Regions from separate parts of the Marinobacter sp. W-8 genome, predicted to be linked through region 2. Evidence: riboswitches for the same ligand, from Rfam matches in the RefSeq annotation. Region 2 holds a riboswitch; each other region holds the start of a gene.
The links. A riboswitch is a leader RNA that binds a small molecule or an ion and turns the genes downstream of it on or off. The one in region 2 is predicted to bind cobalamin.
Positions count from the first base shown of each region.

Region 1: it holds a riboswitch for cobalamin, as region 2 does, so the genes downstream of both, ACF8YQ_RS01045 (TonB-dependent receptor plug domain-containing protein) here and ACF8YQ_RS14250 (ribonucleoside triphosphate reductase) in region 2, are expected to answer to the same signal.
Region 3: it holds a riboswitch for cobalamin, as region 2 does, so the genes downstream of both, ACF8YQ_RS17915 (ribonucleoside-diphosphate reductase subunit alpha) here and ACF8YQ_RS14250 (ribonucleoside triphosphate reductase) in region 2, are expected to answer to the same signal.

Region 1 covers NZ_CP172297.1:246,598-256,428, forward strand. Annotated here, with positions in the region: gene ACF8YQ_RS01040 (hypothetical protein) at 1-125, opposite strand, end outside; gene ACF8YQ_RS01045 (TonB-dependent receptor plug domain-containing protein) at 145-2,115, opposite strand; cobalamin riboswitch at 2,247-2,476, opposite strand; gene ACF8YQ_RS01050 (cobalamin-binding protein) at 2,569-3,450, shown strand; gene ACF8YQ_RS01055 (iron ABC transporter permease) at 3,481-4,440, shown strand; gene ACF8YQ_RS01060 (ABC transporter ATP-binding protein) at 4,440-5,210, shown strand; gene cobO (cob(I)yrinic acid a,c-diamide adenosyltransferase) at 5,221-5,832, shown strand; gene ACF8YQ_RS01070 (cobyric acid synthase) at 5,833-7,302, shown strand; gene bluB (5,6-dimethylbenzimidazole synthase) at 7,299-8,000, shown strand; gene ACF8YQ_RS01080 (hypothetical protein) at 8,015-8,434, opposite strand; gene ACF8YQ_RS01085 (nucleotidyltransferase domain-containing protein) at 8,450-9,028, opposite strand; gene ACF8YQ_RS01090 (DNA-3-methyladenine glycosylase I) at 9,143-9,811, shown strand; gene cobS (adenosylcobinamide-GDP ribazoletransferase) at 9,825-9,831, opposite strand, start outside.
Region 2 covers NZ_CP172297.1:3,048,882-3,058,712, forward strand. Annotated here, with positions in the region: gene ACF8YQ_RS14215 (heavy metal translocating P-type ATPase) at 1-1,135, shown strand, start outside; partial or broken gene ACF8YQ_RS14220 (DUF2892 domain-containing protein) at 1,115-1,222, opposite strand; gene ACF8YQ_RS14225 (hypothetical protein) at 1,287-1,733, shown strand; gene ACF8YQ_RS14230 (methyl-accepting chemotaxis protein) at 1,931-3,025, opposite strand; gene ACF8YQ_RS14235 (DUF488 domain-containing protein) at 3,134-3,496, opposite strand; gene ACF8YQ_RS14240 (anaerobic ribonucleoside-triphosphate reductase activating protein) at 3,532-4,236, opposite strand; gene nrdD (anaerobic ribonucleoside-triphosphate reductase) at 4,238-4,384, opposite strand; partial or broken gene ACF8YQ_RS14250 (ribonucleoside triphosphate reductase) at 4,377-6,131, opposite strand; cobalamin riboswitch at 6,274-6,477, opposite strand; gene ACF8YQ_RS14255 (helix-turn-helix transcriptional regulator) at 6,538-6,744, opposite strand; gene ACF8YQ_RS14260 (AraC family transcriptional regulator ligand-binding domain-containing protein) at 6,708-7,184, opposite strand; gene ACF8YQ_RS14265 (hypothetical protein) at 7,256-7,444, shown strand; gene ACF8YQ_RS14270 (ferric reductase-like transmembrane domain-containing protein) at 7,603-8,934, opposite strand; gene ACF8YQ_RS14275 (TetR/AcrR family transcriptional regulator) at 9,137-9,775, shown strand; gene ACF8YQ_RS14280 (efflux RND transporter periplasmic adaptor subunit) at 9,759-9,831, shown strand, end outside.
Region 3 covers NZ_CP172297.1:3,857,180-3,867,010, forward strand. Annotated here, with positions in the region: gene ACF8YQ_RS17905 (AraC family transcriptional regulator) at 1-697, opposite strand, end outside; gene ACF8YQ_RS17910 (ribonucleotide-diphosphate reductase subunit beta) at 758-1,816, opposite strand; gene ACF8YQ_RS17915 (ribonucleoside-diphosphate reductase subunit alpha) at 1,844-4,606, opposite strand; cobalamin riboswitch at 4,737-4,934, opposite strand; gene ACF8YQ_RS17920 (substrate-binding periplasmic protein) at 5,200-5,994, opposite strand; gene nhaB (sodium/proton antiporter NhaB) at 6,108-7,613, opposite strand; gene glmS (glutamine--fructose-6-phosphate transaminase (isomerizing)) at 7,942-9,774, opposite strand; gene glmU (bifunctional UDP-N-acetylglucosamine diphosphorylase/glucosamine-1-phosphate N-acetyltransferase GlmU) at 9,804-9,831, opposite strand, start outside.

The sequences.
Region 1 (9,831 bases), 1.1 Mb from region 2:
TTCTCGGTAATCACAGGGTCCGGTGTTGAAGATGAGGAATCGCCACCACAACCGGTCAGTCCGATGGTCAGTGCGAGCGCTGCAAGGGTGTTTGTGCGCAGTGAGAAAAATTCCGTTTGGTTCATGGTATTGCCTTTGTAATGGTCAGAAGGAATGCTTGATGTTGATAAACCAGCCACGCCCGGGGCCAGGGAACCGATTGAAATCCTGGTAGATTTCGTCGGTGATGTTGCGAACTTCCAGTCGTGCCTCAGTCATGCTCTTGTCCGGCCAGATCCGTTGCCATTGCACCGTAGCGTTAAGCGTCTCTCTGGCATCAGCTTCCAGGATATTGGCGGAGTCATAATAGAGTTCATCGTCCACCTGATAGGACAGGTCGATCTGGAAGGGCCTGAAACGCCAGCGGGTACCGGCAAGAAACGATTCGTGATAAATACCCGGCAACCGCTTTTCGAAACGCGTGCGCACTGAATTGTCGGTATTTTCCGACTCCTGCACTGTGGCATTGCCGTAGAGGGACCAGGTGGGGGTGATGGAGAAAACCCCATCCAGCTCCACGCCATAAACCTCGGCTTCCAGGTTGCGATAACGGCCGACGCCGCGCGCATCGTAGGTTGCGATTACCGCAGGGTCGAGCACCCGGAAATACCCCGTGGCTTCGGCATGCCCCCAGCCCTGGTCTATGCGCAGTGTCAGGTCGTAGTTCATGGATTCTTCCGGCTGCAGATCCGGGTTGCCGATAAACAGCCCCTGCTGACCATAAAGTTCCTGGAGCGTAGGAACCCGCACGTTATTTGCGATGTTGCCAGAGAGTGTCCAGTTGTTATCAACCAGATGGGTCAGGCCGAGCTGCCAACTGGTGTAATTGTCTCGGGAACGGGTAGCCTGGGTGGTTCCGTCTCCAAGTGATTCGTCTGATTCATCCCGAACGTGTACCTGACGAATGGCGGCCTGGGTTTTCCAGCGGTTATCGCGACTCTGCCAGGCGTGTGAGAGTGACCCCGTAGCCTGGAAGCGTTCCCGCTCATCCCGAGGGTCTGGGTCTTGTCTGTCGTCCTGCTGGTAGTCATAGCGGGTGGTATCAAAGCTTAGCGTGATGGTGTGGTTGCCAAGCAAAGCGGAGAGGGTATTCACCAGCCCAAGCTGTTGTGTGTCGGTTTTTACATCGGAGACTCCGAGACCTACCCGGCCGCTGGTATTGTCGTAGTGTTCGGTGATATCGCCGACAATCAGGCGATGGCTGGAGTGCAGCTTGCCCTGTAACCATCCACGTTCCTGACCCTGAAGTTGTAGGCGAAAAGTTTCGTTCGCCAGAGACGCATCGTTGTCCCGCCAGTTCTGGATAGTAGGCACACTTTGCTCATAGCGGGTGTATTGGAGCAGAGCGTTGACTTTTGCGGTCTGGGTTATTTCCCAGCCCAGTTTTGTACTGAACGCGTCCTGTTGATAATCAGCATTACGACGCTTTGTGGTCTTGCCATCGTTCGGGTTGAACCAGTCGCTGTCGTTGGGGTATTCGAAGTCGTTATTGCTGGTTTGTCGATCAAGCGACACCCAATAGTAAAAATCGTCGTGGCTGCCGCTGTTGAAGAGGCCGGTTCGGTAAGTATCAAAGGAACCAGCGCCGACATTGATGCTGGTGGCATCCTCGATGTCTTTGCCAAGACTCTCCAGTACCACCACACCACCGATGCCCGCCTGAGGCAGCTGTGCCGGGGCTCCACTGGGGTACACCTGAATACGGCTGACATCAGTTAACGACAGTTTGCCGAGGTCAACACCGCCGGTGACCGGATCGTTCAGTAGCATGCCGTCCAGAACAACCTGTACCTGCCGCGAGGTCGATCCTCGAATGGACACTGACGAGGCGCTTCCCAGTCCGCCGCTTTGTCGGATCTGGACGCCGGCCTGATCGCTAAGAACATCAGCGACTGAAGCGGTCCGGTTTTCGATGCTGGACCGATCCAGAACGCGCACGGGGCCTGTCGCCTGGCTGGGGTCTACATCGCTGGCGGCGTTGATGGGAGTGGCTTCCACCACGATAAAAGGAAGTGTATCTTCTGCGATGACATTGGTGGCCATCAGCGAAAAAATGGAGATAACAATTTTCTTCATCAGGGAGATGGGCACCGGCTGCATTTCTTTGTGTCTGCAACCAGCATTGTTGCGGTTTCTGGTTGCCTGAACAGCTACCAAAAGAGAAGAGGCATATACGCCTGCTCCGTGTTCTGACCCTCCGTCAAAAGCACTGATAGCCGGTAGCAGGCCGGTCTCCGGGCTTGCGGCTGGCATTCTTGCCAGAGTAGGATGCCTTCCCACAGCGTTTTGCTGCAGTGGCTGGCTCAGGGCCATTCCTCTCGTACCGCATACCGTTGCGGGGGCAGCGTCGGAATTTCACCGAACTTCCCAGTTTCACCCATCGCTCAGTCGAACAGTTGTCGCGCTTGAGGTGGGCACCTGCTACGGATAAAAAATTTGAGTAAGAGTTTACGGTGTGGCCAAGAGGTCGTCAATAAATGACAAATAGTTCAGAGTTAGCCAGCGCTCAGCCAGCGCTCAGGAGGTCTCATGATAGTCATTCGGGTTTTAGTGCTTTTACTAATGCTCTCCAGCCATGTGGTGGCTGATGTCTGTGCCACGGACGATAACGGAGTGGAGCTTTGTTTGCCCGGGCCTGCCCAGCGCATCGTGACACTATCCCCCGGGGCGACGGAGCTGGCGTTTGCCGCCGGTGCTGGTGAGCAGGTTATCGCTGTTGTTGATTACAGCGATTATCCCCCGGAGGCTGAAATGTTGCCCAATGTCGGGAGCCATACCCGGATTGACCTGGAGACATTGGTCGCTCTTAAGCCGGATCTGGTGGTTACCTGGGTGTCTGGTAATCCGGTTGAGCAGGTCAATATGCTCAATCAGCTTGGCATGGCCACTTTTGCGATTGAGCCACGAACGTTTGAAGGTGTGTCCTCGGTGTTGGAGAGGCTGGCGTCGCTCGCGGGTACAGAGTCTGAGGGTTATGCTGAGGCGGCCCGGTTTCGACAGGGAATTGCCGCATTGGCCAAGCAATATCGGGGGCGTGAACCCGTTCGTGTGTTTTATCAAGTGTGGGATCAGCCTTTGATGACGATCAATGATGAGCATCTGATCGGAAAGGTGATTTCTTTGTGCGGTGGCCAGAATATTTTTGGCGAGATGGCTCGCCTGGTGCCGCGTATCGGGCCGGAAGATGTTCTGGCCGGTGACCCCGAAGCCATCCTGTCGGGCGGCACCGATGAAGACGGCAACAGTTATACAAGCCTTGAGCGCTGGAGGGAGTTTGGCGCGATGGCGGCGGTAGCGGCGGATAATTTGTTTATCATTCCGGCCTCGCCCATTTCACGCCCCACGCCGCGTTTGCTGGAAGGAGCGCGCACCATTTGCGAGAAACTGGATGTGGCGCGTGCTCGGTTGTAATAACACAAGGATCCGCTTGAGGGACCGGGAATGATGCGAGCGCTGACAATACTGACGGTTATTGCGGCACTGGCTTGTGCGCTTTCCCTCGCCGTCGGCAGTGTTACTATCCCGCCCGGTGATCTGTGGCAGGTTGTTCTCGGGCAGGGTGATACGCTGGATCGAACCCTGTTAATTGAACTTCGTTTACCCAGAACGCTTTCGGCTTTTGCCGCAGGTGGTCTGCTCGCGATTGCGGGGGCTTTGATGCAGGTGTTGCTGCGAAATCCGCTGGCCGACCCCTATGTACTGGGGCTGTCCGGTGGTGCTGCCACCGGTGCGCTGCTGGCCATGCTTGCCGGGGCTGGAATGTTGCTGGTGTCTGGCGCGGCCTTTAGTGGTGCGATGTTTGCGACTCTTTTGGTGTTCGGGCTCGCCCATGGCACAGGGAGCTGGACGCCGTCGCGATTATTGCTCACGGGTGTTGTTACCGCTGCTGGCTGGGGCGCAGCAATCACCCTGATGCTTGCCATTACTCCCTCCCATAAATTACCAGGGATGCTGTATTGGTTGATGGGCGATGTGTCGTATGCCCGTTTGCCATGGCCAGCCGTGGTGGTGCTGGTGATTGCGGTTATTGCCTTGATGCCGCTGGCACGCAGCCTGAACGTGCTGGCCCGGGGGCCGTTGCAGGCCGCGGCTCTGGGCGTGTCGGTTCGCCCCCTGGAATGGGCTATTTATCTGTTGGCCAGCCTGCTGACGGCCACGGCGGTAACCTCGGTGGGCAGCATCGGGTTTGTCGGTCTGATCGTGCCCCATATGCTGCGCCTCGTCCTTGGGAATGACCAGCGTATCATTCTGCCGGCAAGTGCCCTTGCTGGCGGTACCCTACTGGTTCTGGCCGATACATTGGCTCGAACGGTGATTGCACCGGAGCAGTTGCCGGTGGGTGTGATTACCGCCTTGCTGGGTGTGCCCACCTTCCTTTACCTGTTGCACCGGAGCCGATGATGACGATTCTCTCAGCTCGCGAGCTAATCATTGATGTTCCGGGGCGCTCGAATGGTACGCAGCTCAGCCTGGAGGTAGCTCCTGGCCAGATCTGGGGTGTTTTGGGGCCGAACGGCGCGGGGAAAACCACGCTGTTGCATACCCTGGCAGGGCTAAAAGCACCCAGGTGCGGTGAGGTGCGGCTTGATGATGTTGAATTAGCTGCCATGCCCCGGCGGGAACTGGCCCGGAAGCTGGGGTTGGTATTTCAGGAGCGACAAGACAGCTTTCCTGCCACGGTACTCGAAACCGCATTGATTGGTCGCCATCCTTGGTTGTCAGTTTGGCAAAGTGAACAGGCCGAGGATATCCGTCGGGCAGAAGCCGCGCTTGACGCCCTGGACGTTGGTGAGCTTGGGGAGCGTTTGCTGAATACCTTGTCCGGCGGTGAACGACAGCGCGTTGCGATCGCCACATTGATGACTCAGGATCCTGCTGTATGGCTGCTTGATGAACCGACCAATCATCTGGATTTGCATCATCAGGTCCAGGTGATGCGGCTATTGAGTGTCTGTGCCCAGTGCGACAAGAGCATCTTCATGTGCCTGCACGACCTGAATCTGGCCGCTCGATGGTGCACTCATGTTTTATTGCTGTACCCGGACGGCCAAGCCTGTTGGGGGCCGACAGAGCTGATGCTGGTGCGCGATGCCCTGGAAGGCCTCTATGGCCAGAAACTGATTGAGCTGCATAAAGATAACATTCGCCTGTTTGCACCGGCGAACGACTGAAGGAGATTCCGTGAAAGACCGCGCCAAAGACCCCGAACGCCACGCCAGGCGCATGGCAGCAAAACAGAAGATCATGCAGGAACGCATCGCCCGAGCCCAGAAAGAACAGGGCGTGTTGCTGGTGCTCACCGGCCCCGGCAAGGGCAAAAGCAGTTCCGGCTTTGGCATGGTGGCCCGGGCTCTGGGCCACGGTATGAAAGTGGGCATCGTCCAATTTATCAAAGGCGCATTCAGCACCGGTGAGGAAGCTTTCTTCCGTGGACTGCCGAACGTGACCTACCACGTGATGGGCCAGGGCTATACCTGGGACACCCAGAACCGGGAACAGGATGTGAAGAGCGCAACCGATGCCTGGGAAGTCGCAGCTGGCATGCTCAAAGACGACAGCTACGACCTGATTCTGCTGGATGAACTGAATATCGCCCTGAAGTACGATTACATCGATCTCGATCGGGTGCTGGACGACCTGCAGGCTCGTCCGGAAATGCAGCATGTGGTGGTCACCGGTCGCGGGGCTCCTCAGGAACTGATTGATCTCGCTGATACGGTCACCGAGATGGGTGTGGTCAAACATGCCTTCAAGGATCAGGGCATCAAGGCCCAGAAGGGTGTGGAGCTGTAAATGCCCACCCTGATGGTGCAGGGCACCACCTCGGATGCTGGCAAAACCACGGTGGTGGCTGCCCTGTGCCGTTGGCTGGCGCGCCAGGGCGTGTCGGTGGCGCCGTTCAAACCCCAGAACATGGCGCTGAACAGCGCAGTCACCGTGGATGGCGGCGAGATTGGCCGTTCCACGGTATTACAGGCGCTGGCCTGTGGCCTGGAACCCCACAGCGACATGAACCCGGTGTTGTTGAAACCCCAGAGCGATTGCGGCGCCCAGGTGATCTTGCGGGGCCAAGTCCACGGCAACATGGACGCCCTGGATTATCACGCCTACAAGGCGCAGGCGATGGCCTCGGTGATGGCCAGCTGGCAGGCATTGAGTGCCCGTTACGACGTGATCATTGCCGAAGGCGCCGGCAGCCCCGCGGAAATCAACCTGCGCGCTAACGACATTGCCAACATGGGCTTTGCCGAAGCCGCCGATTGCCCGGTGTTGCTGGTAGGGGATATCGACAAGGGCGGTGTCTTCGCCCAGCTGGTGGGCACACTGGCGTTGATTTCCGACAGTGAGCGGGACAGGACGGCGGGCTTTGTCATCAACCGGTTTCGTGGTGACATCGGCCTGCTGGAGCCCGGCCTGGACTGGCTGACTGAGCATACCGGCAAGCCGGTGTTCGGCGTTCTGCCCTATCTGCATGGCCTGGTGATCGACTCGGAAGATAGCGTGGGAACTAGCGGCACCAGTGAGGCCGGGGCCCTGAACGTGGTGGTGCCGGTGCTGCCCCGGATCAGCAACCACAACGATTTTGATCCGTTGCGACTCCACCCGGGCGTTGACCTGGTTTTCGTTGGCCCGGATGAACCCATTCCGCCAGCGGATCTGATTATTTTGCCCGGCAGCAAAAGCACCCGGCACGACCTTCAGTGGCTGAAGCAACAAGGCTGGCCGGAGACCATCCAGAAACACCTGCGGTATGGCGGCAAGCTAATGGGTATCTGTGGCGGCTTCCAGATGCTGGGGCTTAAAGTGGAAGACCCGGAAGGGCTGGAAGGTGAAGTCGGCACTACGAAGGGCCTGGCCCTGTTCGAGATGGTGACCCGTATGGTGCCCGGCAAGCAGCTTCGAATGGTAAATGGCGGGCTGACCTCCCATATTGCCAGCACGGCGGTGACAGGCGCCCTGAAAGGCTATGAAATGCACAACGGTGTCACGGAAGGCGCGGCGCTGGTGCGCCCATTTGCAGAGCTGGAAGGCCGGCCGGATGGCGCCGTCAGTGCGGATGGCCAGGTGGCGGGTACCTATATCCACGGCGTCTTCGACGAGCCAGCCGCCTGCCATGCCATTCTGGCCTGGGCAGGCCTTAAAGCACGGGGCGAGCAGGCGGTGGACTACCAGCGTCACCGTCTGCAGCAGCTTGATCGCCTGGCCGATCAGGTGGAGCAGTGCCTGGACACAGAGCGGTTGAGGAGGCTGTTACAGTTGTGAGTAACCCGAATGATCCCTTCACCGATGGCCAGCGCGAAGGCCTGTACCGGGCCATCTTCGAGCGCCGGGATGTGCGCTCCCAGTTCCTGCCGGATGCCATTCCGGAGGCGGTTCTGGCGCGCATCCTGAGAGCTGCCCACCATGCCCCGTCGGTCGGCTTCATGCAGCCCTGGGATTTCATCGTGATCGACAGCCTGGCGGTGCGCGAGCGGGTGCTGGAAAGTTTTAACGAGGAAAACGCAAAGGCCTCGGAAAACTACACCGGCGAGCGCCAGCAAACCTATCGGAGCCTGAAACTGCAGGGCATTCTGGAAAGCCCCATCAACCTCTGCATCACCTGTGATCGATCCCGCGGCGGTCCCAATGTCCTGGGGCGTAATTCCATTATGGAAATGGATCTGTTCAGCACCTGCCTGGCGGTGCAGAACCTCTGGCTGGCGGCACGGGCCGAGGGTATTGGCGTGGGCTGGGTGAGTATTCTGGATCAGGATGTGCTGTCGAATATCCTGCAGTTGCCGGATCATGTATACCCACTGGCCTATCTTTGCCTGGGCTATGTCAGTGAATTCCTGGAGCAACCGGAATTACAGTCCAAAGGCTGGCGTTCCCGGCTGCCGCTGGAAGATCTGGTGCATGGTAATACCTGGGGTGGCGCCCTTGATCAGGAGTCCCTGCTGGCCCGGTTAAAGCAGGTCTGACATCGGGGTGGACGTCAGTTTCCTATTGGCGGCAGATCCCTCACCAGTGATTGCAGCTCGCGAGTGATCGCAATCAGCTCCTTCAGCAATTGGGGGTTCACGTCCATGTGGCCCTCGTATTCGGCCAGATTGCGGGCCGAATGACACTTGTCCAATACGCGCCATTTGGCATTGGGTAAGCCAATGGTGTGTTGCAGGCACTGGAAGACGATGTAGCGACTTTCGGAACGATACCCGTGCCATCTCAGGGCGGCGAGCGATAATGCGTGGGCGGCGCCATAAGCCAGAGAGAACTGGCTGTCCTCAGACAATCCTTCAATGCAGGCGTCCCGGAGTTTGGTGTCGGCAGCCTTGAGCATGCCGTCGAACTCCCGGGCATCGGGTGGTTCTGCCTTGAGTCGTCGGATCCTGACCAGATTATCGAGTGCTTCCATGCAATGTGTCCTGTCTCAGTGGCTGAAGCGGAGGTCGAGGCGGGGTTGGTCCAGCACCCGGGTGACAAAACTCTGATTGACTTTGATACGCTGCTCGAACTCGGCGGGAGAGTATAACGTGGGATTGATGGTTCGTTGTAATTGTTGTTCGGCGGGGGCCAGCAGTTCCATAACCTCGCTGTAACTGAGATCGTGGCCGATCAGCATGACATCGACATCGCTGCCCGCATGGGCATCCCCTTTTGCCACGGAACCGTAGATAAAGGCCTGTTCGAGGGTATCCGCCAGTGGCGCCAGGGCATTCCGGAGCACATCGGAAATACCAAAGGTTTTCTGGACGATGTGTTTCAGCTCATCGAAGATCGGGTTGTCCGGGTTGGCCTGGTAGTGGTTCTGGTTGCCTTGGCGGGTCATGACGACCAGACCGGAATCGGTCAGTTTGGCCAGCTCGCGGACAACGGTGCCGCGCCCTATATTTGCCAGCCGTACCAGTTCATTCAGGTACAGGCTCTGGTCTGGATGGCCATAGATAAGCGATAGCAGGCGCTGTTGGGTTTTGGTAAACAGTGCGTCACCGATACTGGTTCCGGGCATGGTCAGGTCGCATCTCATGAGTCTCAATATGGGTACTTTAGTACCTGATTTGGGTATTTTCAATCCCATATTGGGCTCTTTAAGTCCCAATTTGGGGATCTCTGTGGAGGGTCTATGAAGTTTTCTGTGTTTTACCAGCAGGCCTTGGCCCGGAAGGGTGGCGAACAGGCCCTGAAATCCCTGTTGCCTCCGGTCACCGAAAAGCATCGTCTGGCGGAGATCAGCGACGACCGTTACCTGTCCGAGATCACCCGATGCATTTTCAAAGCTGGTTTTGTCTGGCGGGTGATCGAGAACAAGTGGCCGGATTTTGAGGCGGCATTCGAAGGGTTTGTGCCCGCCTACTGGCAGCAGGTGCCGCCGGAAATGCTGGAGCAGCTGGCTACAGACGAGCGTATTGTTCGCAACATGCAGAAGATCCGAACCGTGCCGGAAAATGCCCGGATGATCATGGATGTGGCGAAAGATCATGGTAGCTTTGGTCAGTTTCTGGCCCAGTGGCCGTCGACCGATCAGGTGGGGCTGCTGCTTTACCTGAAGCGTAACGGTGAGCGTCTGGGCGGGAACTCGGCCCAGTATTTCCTGCGCCGGGTGGGTTGGGATGGCTTTATCCTGTCCCACGATGTGGTTACCGCCCTGACCCGGGCCGGAATTCTGGATGCCTCACCGGCCAGCAAGAAAGGCATGAGCCAGGCCCAGGAGGCGTTCAACCGTTGGCACGAAGAGACGGAAATGCCCATCAGCCACCTGTCCCGGATAGTGTCCTTCACGGTGGATAACTGACGATGCCCCCACGTTAGAGA
Region 2 (9,831 bases):
GCTGGTGATTATTATGGGCTATGCCCGGCTGGCGACCCGGGGCATTTTGTTGCAGGATCCGGCCGCCTTTGAGTTGGCGGCTGATATTCAGGTGGTGGTTTTCGACAAAACCGGCACGCTCACCACCGACCGCCCCACCATCGCAGCCTGCCATCCACAACCCGGCTGGACACCTCAAGCCCTGTTGCAACTGGCCATCAACACCCTGCAGGGCTCCAGCCATCCCACGGCCCGGGGCCTGGCACTGGAAGGCGCACCCAGCCTGCCCGAAGCCATGGGGACCCGCACCGCCATACCCGGCCAGGGAACCCTCTGGCGGTTAGGCGAGCATCGGGTACTGGCTGGTCGAAGTCGCTGGCTGGAACAGCAGGGAGTGAGCCTGCCAGAGTTGGCAGATACCGGCATGAGCCTGCACCTGGCCTTCGATGGCCAGTACGCGGGCCGGATTGATTTTCAGGAACGGCTGAATCCCGAGGCTGCCGGGCTGATCGAACAGCTCAAAGCCCGGGGCATCGCCATCTATATGGTCAGTGGCGATACCCGAAACGCCAGCCTGGCGCTGGCAAAGCGCCTGAACATACCGCCAGCCAGAGTGATAGCCGAAGCGTCACCGGAGCAAAAACTGCGGTTTGTCGAAAACCTGCAGAAGCACTACCCCACCGCGTTTATCGGCGATGGACTGAACGATGGCCTGGCGCTGGCTTCTGCCCGCATCGGCATCGCCATCAACACCGCCCCGGAGGCCGTCCAATCGGCCGCGGCGGTGCAGCTTACCGGTGGCCTGGGTACCGTTGCCAGCACGCTCGATTTTGCCCGCCAGGCGCGGCGACTGATGCGGCAGAACCTGGTGTGGGCCATCGCCTACAACGGCCTGGCTCTGCCGCTGGCGGTAGCAGGCTGGGTGCAGCCGGTGATCGCCGCAGTGGCTATGTCCCTGAGCAGCCTGTGTGTGCTCGGCAACAGCCTGCGCATTCACCACGGCGATCAAACCCCAATCAACACCTCCGAACCCGGTCAAACCAGGCCTGAATCACGCATCCCGCAGCCCGAGTTTGCGCAAGATCATCATCGCCGGGCACCATCGGGTAAACGCCGACTGAATCAGGTTGAGTGCTACAAAGCCGGTGAACAATAACCAGTAAGGGCTAACGTAATGGGCAAGCAGGATCGACACCAGGGTAAATACCCCGGCCATCAGGCGAAGGCCTTCAGTAACCGTCATAATCAATCTCCCAAGTTGGTATAAAAACCTAAACCATCCCCTTTATCCAAAACAGGACGTGTTCATGTCACTGGCCGAAAAACTCTGCCTCAGCGCCGCTGCGCTTTTCTTTATCACCGGCCTGCTGACCGGTGTCTGGAAGTACGCCTGCATAGCCCGAAGCCCCAGGGCTGCGGCACCGCGCTATGTGGACATTGCCCACCGCAGCTCCCTGATGTACAGTTTTGCAGCCATGCTGCTGGGCTGGTTTGCCGGTTACAGCGTTTACCCCGGCTGGCTGAACATCCTGGCAGCGGCGGCCGCCCTTGGCTTCTTCACCCTGGCCATCGGCACCTACATCATTCACGGCCTGCTTCGGGACACCAGCAACCAACTGCGCAAACCCCACAGACTCGGTAATGCAACACTACCACCCTCGTTGATTCATGGTTTTATGGTGCTGCTGATTGTTGCCGAGATAGGGGGCACACTGGTTCTGGGGTCGGGCGCACTCATTGCCGTATGGCAATGAACCGGCCGGGTTAAGCTCAAATCAACTGCCGAATCTCATTGGCCTGCCAGGTTTGAATATTGCCTCTGTCACACTCCAAATACGGGTAAGACCGGCGAAATCCCGCGACGGGGGCGTCTTGATCTGAAGCGCCTGCACTCAGTAATGAGATGGCTTCAGGTAAACGAAAGTCGTTGTGGGCGGTATTGGTTATTGTGTTAATCAGCACAGGAAACCAGCCGCCTCAATCGACTCATCACATCCAGGTTGTTGGCTTCCATGCCCTCCAGTGCTTTCAGCGCATCTTCAGGACGACTGTCGTGGTGGGCCTGCACTGCCTCGATAGCATATACATGTACCAATCGGTGCGGCTCCTCAATGGCTTTAAAATCCATTCGGCCGGCGTACTGTTGATTGCCATCACCCTGGTAGTACCACTGGCCGAGCCGACATTCAGTTTCAGAGGGCAAAGTGTCTGCAGTTCGATCAGACAGCCCCGCAAGAATCTGGTAAACGGTGAGTTTGATTTCCAGCTCTTCCAGGTTGGCCAACTCGATTTCCGACAACAAGGCGGCGTTGCCCAAAGCCGTAGACGAATTGTCCGCAAGATCAATCAACGACATTAAACGGTCCCGGGCGGTTTCAGCCTCTTCGGCAAGCTTTTGCATTTCTTCGCTGCTCGCCTTGCTGGCCCCGGAGACGGCGGAGGTCTGGCTGCGAATCCGGTTGATGGCCTCATCGATTTCACGGGTGGCCTCACCCGCCCGGAATGCAAGGTTACGGACTTCTGTCGCCACCACGCTGAACCCCCGCCCGTGCTCGCCGGCCCGGGCGGCTTCGATGCTGGCGTTCAGGGCAAGTAGCGAAGTCTGGTCAGACACACCGTCAATAACATCCACCAGCGACGTTATGCTTCCGGTTTCTGTTTCCAGCGCCTCGATCTGCTCCGAAGAACTCACTACCTTCTGGCGTGCGCCATCCAGGCGCTGTACCAGCGTTGCCATGCCGTCGCGCACCCGGCCGGATTCATCCCGGGTTTTCAGGGCTTCACTACGCCGGGAACCGAGCAAATCCGACAACTCGCTGAAGGATCCTTTGAGTTCGCTCAGCGAGGAACCGAACTGACCAAGACCTGCCATCAGTCGGTGGCCAAGCTCAAGTTCTGAGCGGGTCTTTACCAGCGCATTGCGCTCTTCCTCCAGTTCGGCTTCCAGCCTGCGATTCTGCTCATCTCGCTCAGCATATGCCTTGTTCAATGCCGACAGCTCCGCTTGAAGCGCTTCCACACGCTTTGTGGACGGCCAAAAACCCATAATACTACTCCAGCCCTTCAATAATGATTCATATTTTATACATGTTTTAGATCGTGGCAGTAAGGGTTTGTAACAACAGGCCGAACCCAAAGCGGGTAGCGGATGGCTTCAGAGCGTTTCGTTCAGGATATAATTCCGCAGCGCCACCGCGTTGTTGTGCTCGGTGTCTTTGGCAGCAAACACCAGCGTTATGCGTTTGTGCTCATCAATGATCTTCCGGAGTGTTTCCCGATCCTCTGCGGCTCCGTCGGACTTGAGTTCTTTCAGGTAGCGTTCCCTAAACTCCGGCCATTTGTCCGGATCATGGCCAAACCATTTGCGTAATTCGGTAGACGGCGCCAGCCCTTTCAGCCAGTGAGCAATGTCGGCATCTTCTTTGGCAACGCCCCGGGGCCAGATGCGGTCTACCAGTATACGCGGGCCGTCTGAGCGGGCGGCGGTGTCGTAGGCTCGTTTGAGTCGGATATCCATAAACGCTCTCCCGATTGAATGAGTCTGCCCTCAGACTACTCCCGGATGTCGAGGGTTTCAAAAAGCGGAGTGAGTTTGTTACTGACGTTTTGCTTGTTTTCCATACTCAGATACCCGGCCCCGATGGTGTCGTTCAGCATCTGATCACTGCGCGCGATCTGCACTGCAAACCGGCGCACGCCCTGATCTGACAACTGCTCCCCCACGGTAATTACCTGCTCCGGTGACTGTAGGGCACCATGCCAGGTCATCCGGCATTCGAAGTCCACGTCGGCCTTTTGCAATGCGGAGATAGCCGCCCAGCTCTCCTGCCCGGAATGGCGGTTGGTGGTGATGATTTCATAGTCTGAAGGTAGCGCCTTGATGTCCAGGCCCACCCAGTCCAGCCAGGGCAGCAGCGGCTCCAGCAACTTCAGGTGCGGGGCACCGGTGTGCAGGCCGTTACGAAAACCTAGTTCGCGGGTTTGCTGAAGGGCCGGTAGCAGGGCTTTCTGGATGGTGGGTTCGCCACCGCTGAACACTACGGCATCCAGTAAACCCTGCCGGCTTTTCAGGTGCCGGCGGGCTTTTTCCCAGGTTATTTCTTCATCATCGGCTCCCAGTGGTATGAGATGAGGATTATGGCAGTAATGGCAACGCCAGGGACAACCCTGCAGGAACAGGGTTGCCGCCAGGTGTTGCGGATAATCGACGGTGGAAAAGGCGGCCATGCCTCCGATCACCAGGTTATCCGCCGTCATTTCAACGCTCCCGGAAGTGGGTGCGTTCGCGATGCTCGGATTGCTTGCCTTTGTTGAAGGCTGAGACCGGGCGGTGGTAACCCATTACCCGGGTCCACACTTCGCAGCGCTGGCGTTGGCTGTCATCGGGAAGTTTCTGGTTATCCATGCTGAACTCCTTCTTTGCTTCTTGGGGAAGTGTCGGTCGTGACCGACTGTGACTGCCCAGCGAGCAGCAGCTCGTCGCATTTCGGGCAGAATTCGTGTTCTCCGTTCAGGTACCCGTGTACCGGGCAGATAGAGAAGGTGGGCGTGACTGTGATGTACGGCAGCCGGTAATTCTCCAGCACCGTTTTCACAAACCGGCCGCAGGTGGCGGCATCGCTGATGCGTTCACGCATGTACAGGTGCAGCACCGTGCCACCGGTGTAACGGGTTTGCAGTTCATCCTGAAGATCCAAAGCTTCAAACGGGTCGTCGGTGTAACCCACCGGAAGCTGGCTGGAATTGGTGTAATAGGGGGCATCCGGTGTACCTGCCTGCAGGATACCGGCAAACCGCTTCTGGTCTTCCTTGGCAAACCGATAGGTGGTGCCTTCGGCCGGAGTGGCTTCCAAATTATAGAGATGGCCGGTTTCTTCCTGGTATTGCTTCATCCGCTCCCGCACATGATCCAGCAGTTCCAGCGCAAAGGCCCGGCCCTGCTCGGTGCTGATATCTTCCTGATCACTGGTAAAGTTGCGGACCATTTCGTTCAGGCCATTCACTCCAATGGTGGAAAAGTGGTTTCTCAGGGTGCCCAGATAACGCTTGGTGTAGGGGAACAGGCCTTCCACCATCAGTCGGCCGATCTCCTGGCGCTTGGTTTCCAGGCTGTCCCGGGCCAGATCCATCAGTTCACTCAGGCGGGCATAGAGCGCCGGCTTGTCTCCTTTATACAGGTAACCCAACCGTGCACAGTTGACGGTGACCACACCCAGCGAGCCGGTCTGTTCCGCTGAGCCAAACAGGCCATTGCCCCGCTTGAGCAGTTCCCGTAGGTCCAGCTGCAGGCGGCAGCACATGGAGCGCACCATGTTGGGTTCCAGGTCGGAATTGAGGAAGTTCTGGAAGTACGGCAGGCCATAGCGGGCAGTCATCTCAAACAGCCGCAGGGCATTGTCGGATTCCCAGTTAAAGTCCCGGGTGATGTTGTAGGTGGGAATCGGGAAGGTGAACACCCGGCCCTTGCTGTCACCCGCCGTCATCACCTCAATGTAGGCCTGGTTGATCATGTCCATCTCGGCCTGCAACTCGCCGTAACTGAACGGCATTTCCTCACCGGCAATAATGGGTATCTGTTCCCGCAGGTCGCCCGGGCATACCCAGTCGAAGGTGATGTTGGTGAACGGAGTCTGGGTGCCCCAGCGGGATGGCACGTTCAGGTTGTAAACAAACTCCTGGATGCACTGGCGCACGGTGGCGTAGTCCAGGTTGTCCTTGCGGATAAACGGGGCCAGGTAGGTGTCGAAGGAGCTGAAGGCCTGGGCGCCGGCCCATTCGTTCTGCAGGGTGCCAAGAAAATTGACCATCTGGCCGATGGCGCTTGAGAGGTGCTTGGGCGGGGCCGCTTCCACCTTGCCTGGCACGCCGTTCAGGCCCTCGTGCAACAGGGTACGCAAAGACCAGCCGGCACAGTAACCACTGAGCATGTCCAGGTCGTGAATGTGCAGGTCTGCCTGACGGTGAGCCTGGCCGATTTCCGGGGTATACACCTCGTTCAGCCAGTAGTTGGCAATCACCTTGCCGGCGGTATTCAGAATCAGGCCGCCGAGGGAATAGCCCTGGTTGGCATTGGCATTCACCCGCCAGTCACTGCGGTGCAGGTATTCACCAACAGTAGCGGAGATATCCAGCAAGGCCGGGTCAGCAGGGTGCGAGGTGGTGTGGGCAGACATCAGGTTCCTCCTGGAAGCGCGTCAGGTTGTTGCAATAGGTACAGCAACGTTCGCGAAGACAGGAGGACAGGCACGGGCGAATACCCGAGACATGATCAGCTGTTCACCCTGAATCGCGAAGGTGCAGTGCTTGTGCCCTGGCAGGTCTTCGGACTCAGGGGCGTGAGCCTTCCGGCTCTGCCTTACGTAGCGACTTCCCGGCTTGCGCCAGTGTCATCATGCCACGTTCGTTCCCCAATACCGCTGCGCGTCAGTTCCGGATTCTCACCGGATTCCTTGCCACAAACACAACATGTTGTGGCTTACCAAGACAAGAGCACTATATACGCCAATAAATCTGGATTCAAGGAAATCCTGCAGGCTCTTGTCACTTTCACAGAATGGATTAAAAAGAGGGAGGAGGCACTCGGTAAACGCTTGGCGCCACGCCCTGCCATCGTTTGAATGCCTGGGAAAACGTAGAGGTATCACTGAATCCCAGCCGGAGTGCAATGTCACTGATGGTCAGATCACTCGGCTGCAACAGCCGGCAGGCCTCAGCATTGCGGTACTGCTCTAACAGCTCCCGAACCAACAAGGCAGCCGCCACCATATCCCGCGCCAGCACAAACTGGCTGACCTCCGGTTCCAGAGGTGGTGGCGTGAAACACAAAAATCCTTATCGCCTTCTTCCCGGTATTCGATACCACTGAACGCATAGGTCAGCGGCAGATAGTTCAGGGCCAGTGACAATGCCTGTGCCGCCGTGTTGCAGCACACCAGACCATAGCCCCACAAACCATAGGCAGAAAAGTGGTAGTGATCGCCAAGAGCCGCCGCATGGCTTTGCGCATCCGGCACCTGAGCCAGAATGTTCGCGACCAGGCGCAGCTCCTGGCGAGCCAGAATGTCGGTATTGGGATTATTGAGGTCACCCTCGGCCAGCCCTGTTCCTGCCAGTAGCCGTGTCACACTGGCGCCCTGCGCCTGAAAGAAATCCACCATCAGCCGGGCACTGGTTATTCCGCGCCGATATTCGTCGAAGCAGCTCATGGAATGTCCCCAGCCCGGAGTCAACGTAGTCTGAACCAAACCACAAAAACAATAACCACAGGTACATCAAGATGAGCCAAGCTGCTGAAGACCGCGCAGACTTGGAGCTGTTTCTGGACGAAGCCAGGCGCTTTGTTCACAACCGCCTTCAGCTGGCACCGCTATGCACTCGCCGTCGCCAGCTACAACGAAACCGGCATCGCCCTGGTCACGCCACCGCCAAGAAGGCCCCGGGGGCATTACCGCCGACCTGGAGTTGACGCCCGGAGAGCCCTCACTGGAAACGCCCGAGCGCTTCTGGATTCCAGAGCTCGCCTGGCGCTTCCGGTTCTTCTGGCAGCAGCAGAACTGGTGTGGGCGTAATCTGTATCAGAAAGCTCGGAAGCAAGGCTGGCTCCAGCACCAGTAAGTGCAGCCCTCAACGCATATCAAAAAACTCCCGGTGCATCCGCCGGGCCGGCATACCCCATTTCCGGAACTGGTTGAACAGCGTATTGGCCAGCCCCACCGGGCCGCAGTACCACAGGCTGGCGTTCTGCCAGTCGGGTACCGCATCCCGGATTTCCTCCGGCGTCAGCCGGCCTTCGGTGCGGCTGCATCGAATGACCAGGTTCACGCCCGCGGCTTCCGCATCTGCCCGCAACTTGGCCAGGGCCTCCTCGCTGACATCCGCGGTAGGATGGAACAGGTAAACGGTGCGATTGTCAGGACAACCCGCCAAGCGTCCCATCCGGGCAATAAATGGCGTAATACCAATACCCGCCCCTACCCAGATCTGGGTGCGGCAATCATCTTCAAAATCAAAGCCGCCATAGGGCCCCTCCAACGCAACCGGCATACCCTCGCAGATCCGGCGGCTGGCCCGGCGGGTGTGGTCGCCCAGTTCCTTGACCACAAACTTCAGGCACCGGGTTTCCGGGTTCCAGTCTGATGCAATGGTGTAAGGGTGCGGGCCTTCCGCCGCATCCGAGGTGATAAAGGCAAACTGCCCGGGGTTATGGCCAGACCAACCCTGCGTTAGCTTCACCAGAAATTCGAAAACTTTCAGGTCCGGATATCGGGTGACCGAAACCACCTCCCCCGGCACCTTCCGAACCTTGCCCGGCCAGCCAAGCAGAAGTAAAACCGCTGCGATACTGCCGGCGACAACAGCGAACTGGGTCAGCCAGCCAATCGGCGCCGCCCAATAATCAAACTTCATCAGGATAAAGCTGTGCCAGGCCAGGGGCAGAAAAGCCACCGCCAGCAGTTTGTGAGTTTTACGAAACAGGTGGTAAGGAAAGGCTTTTACCAATGCCAGCACAATCAATACGGCCGCGGCGTAGAAAGCCCATTCTCCCAGGGTTTCTGCCAGCCCCCGCTGCCCCCTGAACCAGGCTTCCAGGCCGGCGAGTTGCTGTCCCGCCCCTTTGCCGGCCGGCTTCTCCAGCCAGCCCCAGCCCACCATCCACTTGGTGCCCTTGGCCCACCACCAATGCAACGTAGCCAGCACCAGTGAACCAATGCCCAGCCATTTGTGCAGCCGGTACACCTTGTCCAGGCCACCAACCCAACGCTCCAGAACCCGGAGCCGCAGTGCCAGCACCAACGCAACTGCCATCATCACTACGGCCAGAATGCCGGAAAACTGCACAAACACCGACCGGAACGGGAAGTAAGCAAACGGGCTCACCCAAAGGCTATCGGCTGCGAACCAGACAACACTGACGACTGCAACCAGCCCCCAGAAAAACAACGGAATACGCGACATGACAATTTCCTCTGCGTCGCCATCAACAAATAGCAAACTACGCTTACCACCGATCGTAATGCTTGAGGTAAATCAAACCGGATGGCCTTTACACGGTTTTTACCTACACCCTGAACCATGACTAGCCCACCTTGTTTCTTGCGTAATCGGCAACCACCTACCAGAATAAAGCAATTGATTACTTTCTTTCAGGGAAGCTCCAATGGCAACCACAAAAGCGCCCGAAAAACGAACCTACCAAAGCACCGAACTGCGCCAGTCCGCCACTATCGAGGCGGTCGTCCAGCTGTGTGCCGAACAGGACCCGGCCACCCTGACCACCGCCCGGATTGCCGATGAAGTGGGGCTGTCGCAGGGTGCGCTGTTCAAGCATTTCCCGAACAAAAGCCGGTTGTGGGAATCCGTGGCAGGCTGGGTCTCGGAGCAACTGACCAGCCAGGTGTTCCGGGAGGCGGACCGGCACGAACACGCTGATCAGGCCCTGGAAGCCATGTTTCGCGCCCATGTGGGCTTTATCGCCCGACACCCGGGCATTCCCCGTCTGATGCTGGGTGAGCTGCAAAAACCCGGCAATGGCCCGGCCAAAACCATCATTCGCCAGACCCTTGCCCGCTACCGCAAAAAGGTGGTCGGTTTACTGCAGCTCGGCATCGAACAGGGTCGCATAGCCGCCGGTATCGATACCGAAGCGGCGGCGGTGTTGTATCTGGGCGCCATTCAGGGGCTGGTGGTTCAGGGCATGGTCAGCGGCGAGATTGCCACCCTTGAGCAGACCGCCCCCCGAATCTTCAAACTTTACAGCGCCAGTTTTCAGGAGATGAGCAATGACCCGGAAAAATAAACTGACGCTGGCGCTGGCCCTGATTGCCGGCATTGCCTTTGTGGTCATCATGGTAA
Region 3 (9,831 bases), 810 kb from region 2:
CGCTCTGCCCGTGCTGTATGCGGCGGTTGATGAGGTAGGCGTGGGGCGTTAACCCGTAGCTTTGCCGAAACGCCCGCACCAGATGCCCCGGGCTGTAGCCACTGAGCCGGCACAGGTCGTCCAGCGATACCTCGTCGGTACAGTGGCTGTCCAGGTACTCAGCCACCGCGGCCAGGGTGCCAGAGGGGCGCGGAATGCCCCGGGCCGGCGCTTCCGCCAGGCTCTGCATCAGGTCCAGCAGATACTCGGCAACCCGGCTCTGCTTTTCCAGCAAATCCCGGCCCGGGTCCAGCAGGCAATCGGCCATGGTGCAGTAATCCTGGTACTGGCGGGGGTCGGTGATCACTGCCGTGTCCAGGTCCTGCCAGTCTTCGCTGGGCAGCAGGCCCGCTTCAAATCTGAGCCGGGTCAGCCAGGCGGTATCCAGATACAGCATCAGATACGCCCAGGGCTGGTTATCAATGGGATTACAGGCGTGGGGCCATTCCGGGTTCATCAACACCAGCATGCCGGCGCTCACGTGGTACTGGTCGGTGCGGTACAGGAACGTGCTTTCACCGCCAGTGATGGCGCCGATCGACCAGTGCCGGTGGGTGTGCAGGGCATAACAGACCTCGCGCCCATCCTCGACTTTGCGCAGTTCCACATGGGGCATGCGGGCGTCGCGCCAGAAGATGGGTGTGCGAGGATCGGTCATGGTGGTTGCCTCAAAGCAAATCGGCCAGGCCAGTGCGTATGGCACTAGCCTAGCAGAAACTTACCACTCCAGCTGCGCACCGGTCTGATATTCGATCACCCGTGTTTCAAAGAAGTTTTTCTCTTTGCGCAGGGTGGCCTGCTCGTCCAGCCAGGGCGATACGTTCTTCGCTCCCGGGAACGGTTCTTCCAGGCCCACGGTGCGGGCCCGGCGGTTGGCCACAAAGCGGAACTGTTCGCTGTGGTATTCCGCCGAGTAACCCAGGATCGGGTCCCGCAGCACGTAGTTGGCGTAAGCCATTTCCGCGGCTTCGGATTCGTCCCACATCTCGCGCACCGCTTTCGGGTCCAGGGTGATTTTCTCTTCCTCGAGAATCTGGTTCACCACTTTCAGGCCGAAGGAGAAGTGCATGGCTTCGTCCCGCAGGATGTACTGCAACTGTTCACCCGTGCCCCGCATCAGGCCCCGGCGCTGCAGGGCGAAGATGGGGCTGAAGCCGTTGTAGAACCAGCAGCCTTCGAACACGGCGGCGAAGAACAGGTAGGACATCACGAAGTCCTGCAGTTCGTCCGGGTTGCGCAGGTTCATGTCGGAGCGCATGGCGGCGTCCAGCCGGCGGTTGGCCAGCTGGATTTTGCCGTTGATCTCCGGCACCACGCGGTAGCGGTTGTAGATCTCGCTCTGGTCCAGGTTCAGGGTTTCGATGCAGTGCTGATAGGTCCAGGTGTGCAGCGCTTCCTCGTATACCTGGCGGGCCTGGTAGATCTGCAGCTCCGGCGCGCTCATCTTCTCCATCACCGCCAGGCCGATGTTGCGCATGGCGAGGATGTCGGAGGTGGTCAGGTACGCCAGCACATTCTCGTACACGTGTTTTTCCGCCGGCGTCAGCCGGTGGTGGTAGTCGTGAACGTCCTGCGCCATGTTCACGTCCAGCGGCGTCCAGTGGTTCTTGTTGGCGTTCATGAAGTACTCCCAGGCCCAGGGGTACTTGAACGGTGCCAACTGGTTGATGTCGGTCTCGCCGTTAATCACCCGCTTGTCGTCGACATTCACGGGCGCCGGGCCGCCGGTGGCGGCGGCAGCGGTTTGCGCTTTTGGTTCGTCGTCCCAGTCCAGCATGTGGGTGCCTCCCAAATAAGTAAATGGTTACTGACAAGCTTCGCAGTCGGGATTGTCTATGCTGCACACCTGCGGCTGTGGCGCCGACACCGGCGCGGTCTTCTCGGCGCCAGTGGCGCCCAGGGAGCGCAGGTAGTAGGTGGTTTTGAGGCCACGCTCCCAGGCCAGCTGATACAGGGCATCCAGCTTCTTGCCGCTGGGCTCGGCCATGTACAGATTCAGGCTCTGGGCCTGGTCGAGCCATTTCTGACGGCGTGAGGCGGCTTCCACCAGCCAGCGGGCGTCGATCTCAAAGGCGGTGGCGTAGCGGGCCTTGAGTTCGGCGGGGATGCGGTCGATCTGCTGCACGCTGCCGTCGAAGTATTTCAGGTCGTTCACCATCACGTTGTCCCAGAGGCCTTCGGCCTTGAGGTCGCGGACCAGCGAGGGGTTCACCACGGTGAACTCACCGGACAGGTTCGATTTCACAAACAGGTTCTGGTACGCAGGCTCGATGGATTGCGACACGCCTACGATGTTGGAGATGGTGGCGGTGGGCGCAATGGCCATTACGTTGCTGTTGCGCATGCCGTTTTTGGCAATCAGCTCGCGCACCGGGGTCCAGTCCAGGCGGCTCTCGGTGTTTATCGACAGGTCGCCGTCACGGCGGGCTTCTTTCAGCTTCTGGATGGAGTCGATCGGCAGGATGCCCTGGCTCCACAGCGAGCCTTCGTAGGTTTCGTAGGCGCCCCGCTCACCGGCCAGCGTGGCGGAGGCACGCAACGCGAAGTAGCTGAGTTGCTCCATGGCGACATCGGCGAACTCCACCGCTTCGGCGCTGGTGTACGGCAGGCCCAGCTGGTACAGGGCATCCTGGAAGCCCATCAGGCCAAGACCCACCGGGCGGTGCTTCAGGTTAGAGTTGCGAGCCTGGGGCACGGCATAGAAATTTATGTCGATCACGTTGTCCAGCATGCGCACCGCCGTGGTGACGGTACGCTCCAGGCGCGCCACGTCCAGTTCGCCGTCCTTGATATGGGCAGCCAGGTTCACCGAACCCAGGTTGCACACGGCAATCTCGTCGGCACTGGTGTTCAAGGTGATTTCAGTACACAGGTTGGAGCTGTGCACCACGCCCTGATGCTGCTGCGGCGAGCGCAGGTTGCACGGGTCCTTGAAGGTGATCCAGGGGTGGCCGGTCTCGAACAGCACGGTGAGCATCTTGCGCCACAGCTGTTTGGCCGGAATTTTCTTGAACAGCTTGATCTTGCCTTGCTCGGCCAGGGCTTCGTAGTGCTGGTAGCGCTCGCGGAAGGCGTTGCCGTACAGGTCGTGCAGATCTGGCACATCGCTGGGGGAGAACAGGGTCCAGTCGCGGTCTTCGCGCATGCGTTCGATCAGCAGATCCGGCACCCAGTTGGCGGTGTTCATGTCGTGGGTACGGCGGCGCTCATCGCCGGTGTTCTTGCGCAGTTCCAGGAACTCTTCGATGTCCAGGTGCCAGCTTTCCAGATAGGCACAGACCGCGCCCTTGCGCTTGCCGCCCTGGTTCACCGCCACGGCGGTGTCGTTGACCACTTTCAGGAACGGCACCACACCCTGGCTCTGGCCGTTGGTACCCTTGATGTGGGAACCCAGTGCACGGACCGGGGTCCAGTCGTTGCCCAGACCACCGGCCCATTTGGACAGCAGGGCGTTATCGCGAATGGCCCCGTAAATGCCCTCCAGGTCGTCGCCCACCGTGGTCAGGTAGCAGGACGACAGCTGGGAATGCCGGGTGCCGCTGTTGAACAGGGTGGGCGTGCTGGCCATGTAATCGAAACTGGACAGCAGCTCATAGAATTCGATGGCGCGGGCATTGGGGTCGTCCTCACGCAGTGCCAGGCCCATGGCCACCCGCATGAAGAACACCTGGGGCAGTTCCAGGCGGGCCTTGTTCCAGTGCAGGAAGTAACGGTCGTACAGAGTTTGCAGGCCCAGGAAGCCGAACTGGAGATCGCGTTCCGGTTTCAGGGCGTTGCCAAGGCGTTCCAGGTCAAAGGCCGCCAGGGCTTCGTCCAGCAGTTCGTAGCGGATACCGGCGTGGATAAACGCTGTCAGAGCCTGTGGATAAATCTCTGCCAGCGGAAGACTGCGGGGCAGGTCCAGGGCTTCCGCTGTTTCCAGCCGGAGCTGTTCCAGCAGCAGGCGGGCGGTTACGGCGCTGTAGTCGGGTTCCCGTTCAATGCGGCCCCGGGCGGTCATGATCAGCGCGGTCAGCACTTCGGTGCCCTCAATACCGTCGTAGAGGTTGCGCAGGGCGTCTTCCACCAGCGAATCGCCGTTGATGCCGTCCAGCCCGGTGGCGGCTTGCTCCACCTGCTGTTTCATCAGTCCCAGATCCAGCGGCGCGATGCTACCGTCGCTCTTTTTCACGGTCAGGTGCGGGTGCGCTTCCACCGGCTCGTCCACGGCGCGCTGGCGGGCGTGTTCTTCACGGTACAGCACGTAGGCCCGGGCCACTTTCTGCTCTTCGGCCCGCATCAGGGCCAGTTCCACCTGGTCCTGGATGTCTTCGATGTGTACCTTGCCACCGGCCTTGAGGCGGCGGCTGATGGCCTGCACTACCTGTTCGGTAACCCGGTGCACGGCGTCGTTGATGCGGGCGGAACCGGCTGCCTGGTCCCCTTCCACCGCCAGGAAGGCTTTGGTCACCGCGACACTGATCTTGGCCGGGTTGAAACTCACCAGGGTGCCGTTTCGTTTGATAACTTGCAGGGATTGGGTATCGGTCGCGGGGGCCGGGGGTTCGGCAATGGCAGTGGCTGTCATGGTGCTCTCCTGAATTCGCGTTGGTTCCGTTTCACCCTCGCGAACGCAGTGGCACACCTTGCCCCGAATACGGGCAGGCCTGACCAATCTGCTCACCCTTGAATCGCGAAGGTGCAGTCCAGAAACCCATGGGGGGCTTCTGATCCCTGGCAGGTCTTCGGACTCAGGGGCGTGAACCTTTCAGCTCTGCCTAACGTGGCGACTTCCCGGCTTGCGCCAGTGTCATCTTGCCACGCTCGTTCCCCAATACCGCTGCGCGTCAGTTCCGGGTTCTCACCGGATTCCCGACTACCCTGTGATCAAGATGATCAGAGATTGATCACAATATATGGTAGTCAACCAAGGACCCGGTCACTATATAGGGCCGAATACGCCAAGACAAGGCACTTTTTGCAACGGAGCCTGTCCATCTCCAGACCACTGGATTTTAGGAATAGATGTGAGAATTTCGCTGCTTTTGGCCAGTACCCTGACGCTCGGTCTCGCCGCCAGCCCGGTGCAGGCCACGGCCTGGTATGGTGATCTGACCCTTGTGAAATAGTCCGCTTGCAGGACTGACTACGGGAGTAATCCAACCACTGGATTTACCGGTACTACTCCGGAAACCCGGGCACCACATAGGTTTTCTGGAACCGGCGCACCGGCGGTACCTCGCCACGCTCGGCCAGGCGCAGATAGGCATCATCAAAGGCCTCACGCAGAATGGTCGCGCGCGGATTGGCCAGGGAAAACAGCCAGGCTGCGTTGCGGCTACGCATTTCCGACCCGCGAATCTCTGCATCTGAGTTGCGGCTCAGGGTTTCCTTCACCGGTTGCCGGTAGTCCAGCAGGTAATCACCGCGCTTGCGCTTGAGCATGTTGAGACCGGAGCGGTGATTCGGTGCTTCGGTGATCCGGATATCGGGTTGGGCCGTCAGCCAGTCTCTGAGGCCGGCATAGGTATAGCCGCCGATCAGAATCACGGTTTTGTTGCGCAGGCGATCCATGTGATCCACCGGTGGCGCGCCCTCCAGATACCAGGCACTGAGTTCCACCGGAATCGGGCTGATCCAGCTCTCCAGTACATCGTCTTTCAGTGCAGGAATGTCGGTTAGCCCCATCCATAAATCGATAGTGCCATTGGTCAGATAGAGGTAGGTACGTGCGACGGGCAGATAGATGAATTCCAGTTGGTAACCCGCCTCTGCCGCCACCTTGCGGGTGATATGCACAAACTCGCCGGCGGGCTCTCCCTGCTCGTTTCGATAGCTGATGGGCGGGAATTCAACATAGGCAACACGAACGGTTGAGGATGCTTCAGCCGACGTCTCTGAGGCGCTCAACGGTGAATGGAACAGGCTCATCCCGATGAAGACCAGGGCCACAAACGCCAGGGGCAGTCGGGACAAACACAAAATAGATTGTTGGCAACTGCGCATGTATACCGCTTTTCTTTTATCTGTTTACCTGAAGGTTAACAGATCCTATGAAAACTGTGCGGTGAAATGTGCAAAACCTTGACTCAGAACGCGTGGGTGACCATGTACAGACCCACACCTCCCATCACGATGGTGTAAGGCAGAGCCATGATCACCATGCGCCCATAGGACAAACGCACCAGAGGTGCAATGGCTGACGTGAGCAGGAACAGGAACGCCGCCTGGCCATTGGGTGTAGCTACGCTCGGCAGGTTGGTACCGGTATTGATGGCTACGGCCAGAGTCTGGAAATGATCATAGCTGATGCTGCCGGCATCCAGCGCCTGTTTCACTTCGCTGATGTAGACGGTAGCGACAAACACGTTGTCGCTGATCATCGACAACAGCCCGTTGGCAATGAAGAACATGCCCGGCTGCTGGCCTTCGGGCAGCGCCAGTACGTAATCAATGATCGGTTTGAACAAGTGCTGTTCGTGAATCACGGCTACCACGGCGAAGAACACCACCAGCAACGAGGTAAAAGGTAGGGATTCCTGGAACGCCTTGCCAATCTGGTGTTCATCCGTCACGCCGGTAAAGGAGGTAATCAGGATAATCACCAGCAGACCAATCAGCCCGACCTCGGCAATGTGGAACGCCAGGCCAAACACCAGAATGACCGCGGCCACCGCCTGAATCCAGAGCGCCGCCTGATCGGACTTGGTTCGCCGCGCTTTTTCGTTGTCGGCAAACTCTTCCAGAACCCGGCGCACCGGCTTGGGCAGTCGACCGCCATATCCAAACCAGCGCAGTTTCTCCAGCGCCCAGCACGTGGCCAGGCCCGCAAACAATACCGGGACGCTGACCGGCGCCATGTGCAGGAAAAAGCCGGCGAAATCCCAGCCCACCACCTTGGCAATCAACAGGTTCTGGGGCTCACCCACCATGGTGGCCACGCCACCCAGGGCGGTACCGATCGCCCCATGCATCAGCAGACTGCGCAGAAAGGCCCGGAAGTTTTCCAGATCTTCCCGGTGCAGCTCAATCACTTCGTCGTCGCTGTTGGTGTTGTGGTCTTTCTGCTGGTAGCCCTTGCCGGATGCCACCTTGTGATAGACCGAGAAGAACCCTACCGCGACGCTGATAATGACCGCGGTGACGGTCAGGGCGTCGAGGAACGCGGACAGCACTGCCGCAGCGCTACAGAACAGCAGCGACAACGCCGACTTGGACCGTACCCCCACAAGAATCTGGGTGAAGGTCACCAGCAGCAGCTCTTTCATGAAGTAAATACCCGCCACCATGAACATCAGCAGCAGGATGACAGGGAAGTTGGTCAGAACCTCATGGTACACCGCATCCGCGGACGTCAGCCCGATCAGCAGGGCCTCCACCGCCAGCAAGCCCCCCGGGAGCAGTGGGTAGCATTTCAGCGCCATTGCCAGGGTAAAAATAAACTCACCGATCAACAGCCAACCCGCCACGCCGGGCCCAAGCAGATACATGACAATCGGATTGATGACCAGAAACAGCAGAATGACCTGCTTGTACCAGACGGGCGCCTTGCCAAGAAAATTATGGGTGAAGCCGGAGATAACAGTCGTGGGCATTACAGACATCTTCTGAGAAATCGGTTTGTTGGTATTGTGCGCCAGAAGACCCGCATCTTCCTTGATATTTACGTACCGGAGTATGGTCCGAAGGTACGAATTTCAGTCCGCTTTTGGTCTTAATAACAAAAAGAAGGCGAGATAGAGCCGGGCACCACAAGAGATTTAAGTAATACTACTTAATTACTGCCGAAACGGCGACGGTATTTTAACCGATTTCTCGATTAATAAGGTAACTTTCTGAACAAATGACGGTCACGGCCTGATATCGGGACTGATATTTTCAGGACCGGATCCAGGCAGGCTCCGGCCCGTTTTAAATGGTGGCCTATTCCACCGTCACACTCTTGGCCAGGTTCCGCGGCTGGTCTACGTCCGTGCCCTTCAATACCGCCACATGATAAGACAGCAACTGCAGCGGTACGGTATACACGATGGGCGCGGTAATCTCATGCACGGGTGGCAGTTGCATCACGTGGATGCCATCTTCCGGCTTTACATCCGCCGCCTTGTCGGCAAACACGAACAGCTCACCGCCACGGGCGCGTACCTCTTCCAGGTTGGATTTCAGCTTTTCCACCAGGTCGTTGTTAGGAGCCACGGTAACCACCGGCATCTCACTATCGACCAGTGCCAAGGGGCCATGCTTGAGCTCGCCGGCCGGATAGGCCTCGGCGTGGATGTAAGAAATTTCCTTGAGCTTCAGGGCCCCTTCCATCGCCACCGGGAACTGAGAGCCGCGGCCCAGGAACAGGCTGTGGTTCTTGTCCATAAACGCCTTGGACATCTCTTCAATGTCGGCATCCAGAGCGAGGACGTCACTCACCTGCTTGGGCAACTGATGAATGGCGGCGACGATGTCTGCCTCTTTGTCTTCGCTCAGGCCATTGTGGCGCGCCAGCGCCAGGGTGAAGATCAGCAAGGCGGTAAGCTGGGTGGTGAACGCCTTGGTCGACGCCACACCAATTTCCGGACCGGCCTGGGTCATGATGACCAGATCGGATTCCCGCACCAGGGAACTGCCCGGCACGTTGCAGATGGCCAGAGCCGCTCGGAAGCCCGCCTGTTTGGCTTGACGCAATGCCGCCAGAGTGTCGGCGGTTTCGCCGGACTGGGAAATGCACAGGAACAGGGTATCCGGCTGGATCACGTGTTTGCGATAGCGGAACTCGGACGCGACTTCCACGGAGCAAGGGATGCCGGCCAGGTCTTCAATCCAGTAACGGGCCACCATGCCGGCGTGGTAGGAAGTACCACAGGCGATGATCTGAACGTGGCGCACGTTTTCCAGCAGGTTGGCGGCATCGGTGCCCAGGGCCTGTTCCAGTACCCGGCTGTCAGTGATCCGGCCTTCCATGGTAGCCTTGATCACTTTCGGCTGCTCGTAGATTTCCTTGAGCATGTAGTGGCGATATTCGCCTTTGTCTGCAGAGTCAGCACCGTGTTCGAATCGGGTAATGGTCCGCTCCACCGGCTGACCACTGCGATCGTGGATGCGGATGCTGTCCTTGCGGATATCGGCGATATCGCCCTCTTCCAGGAACATGAAGCGGTCGGTCACCGGCAACAGGGCCAGCTGGTCAGACGCGATAAAGTTCTCGCCAATACCGACGCCAACTACCAGAGGGCTGCCCTCGCGACAGACCACCAGGTGATCCGGCTCATCGGCATGAACAACGGCCAGGGCGTAGGCACCGCGCAGACGCTGAATGGCCGCCTTTACCGCTTCATAGAGTTTGCCCTGTTCACGAAAGTATTTCTCGATCAGGTGCGCGACCACCTCGGTATCGGTCTGGGAGGTGAACTCAAAACCCTCGGCCCTGAGTTCATCCCGGAGTTCCTGGTAGTTCTCGATGATGCCGTTATGGACGATGGCCAGCCGCTCGCCGGACATATGGGGATGGGCATTCACCTGCGAGGGCTCCCCGTGGGTGGCCCAGCGAGTGTGGGCAATACCCAGGTGACCAGCCAGGGGGTTTGCTTCAATGGCATCAGCCAGGGCCGCCACCTTGCCGACTTCCCGGGCTCGCTGCACCAGGTGCTGGCCATTGATGACGGCCATGCCGGCGGAGTCGTACCCCCGGTATTCCAGGCGGCGCAGGCCCTCCAGCAGAATACCCTGGACATCCCGTTCAGATACCGCTCCTACAATCCCACACATGCTGTTATCACCTGTTCGTTAATCGTTGGTTACGCTTTTTTCGGCCGTTCCCAGCCG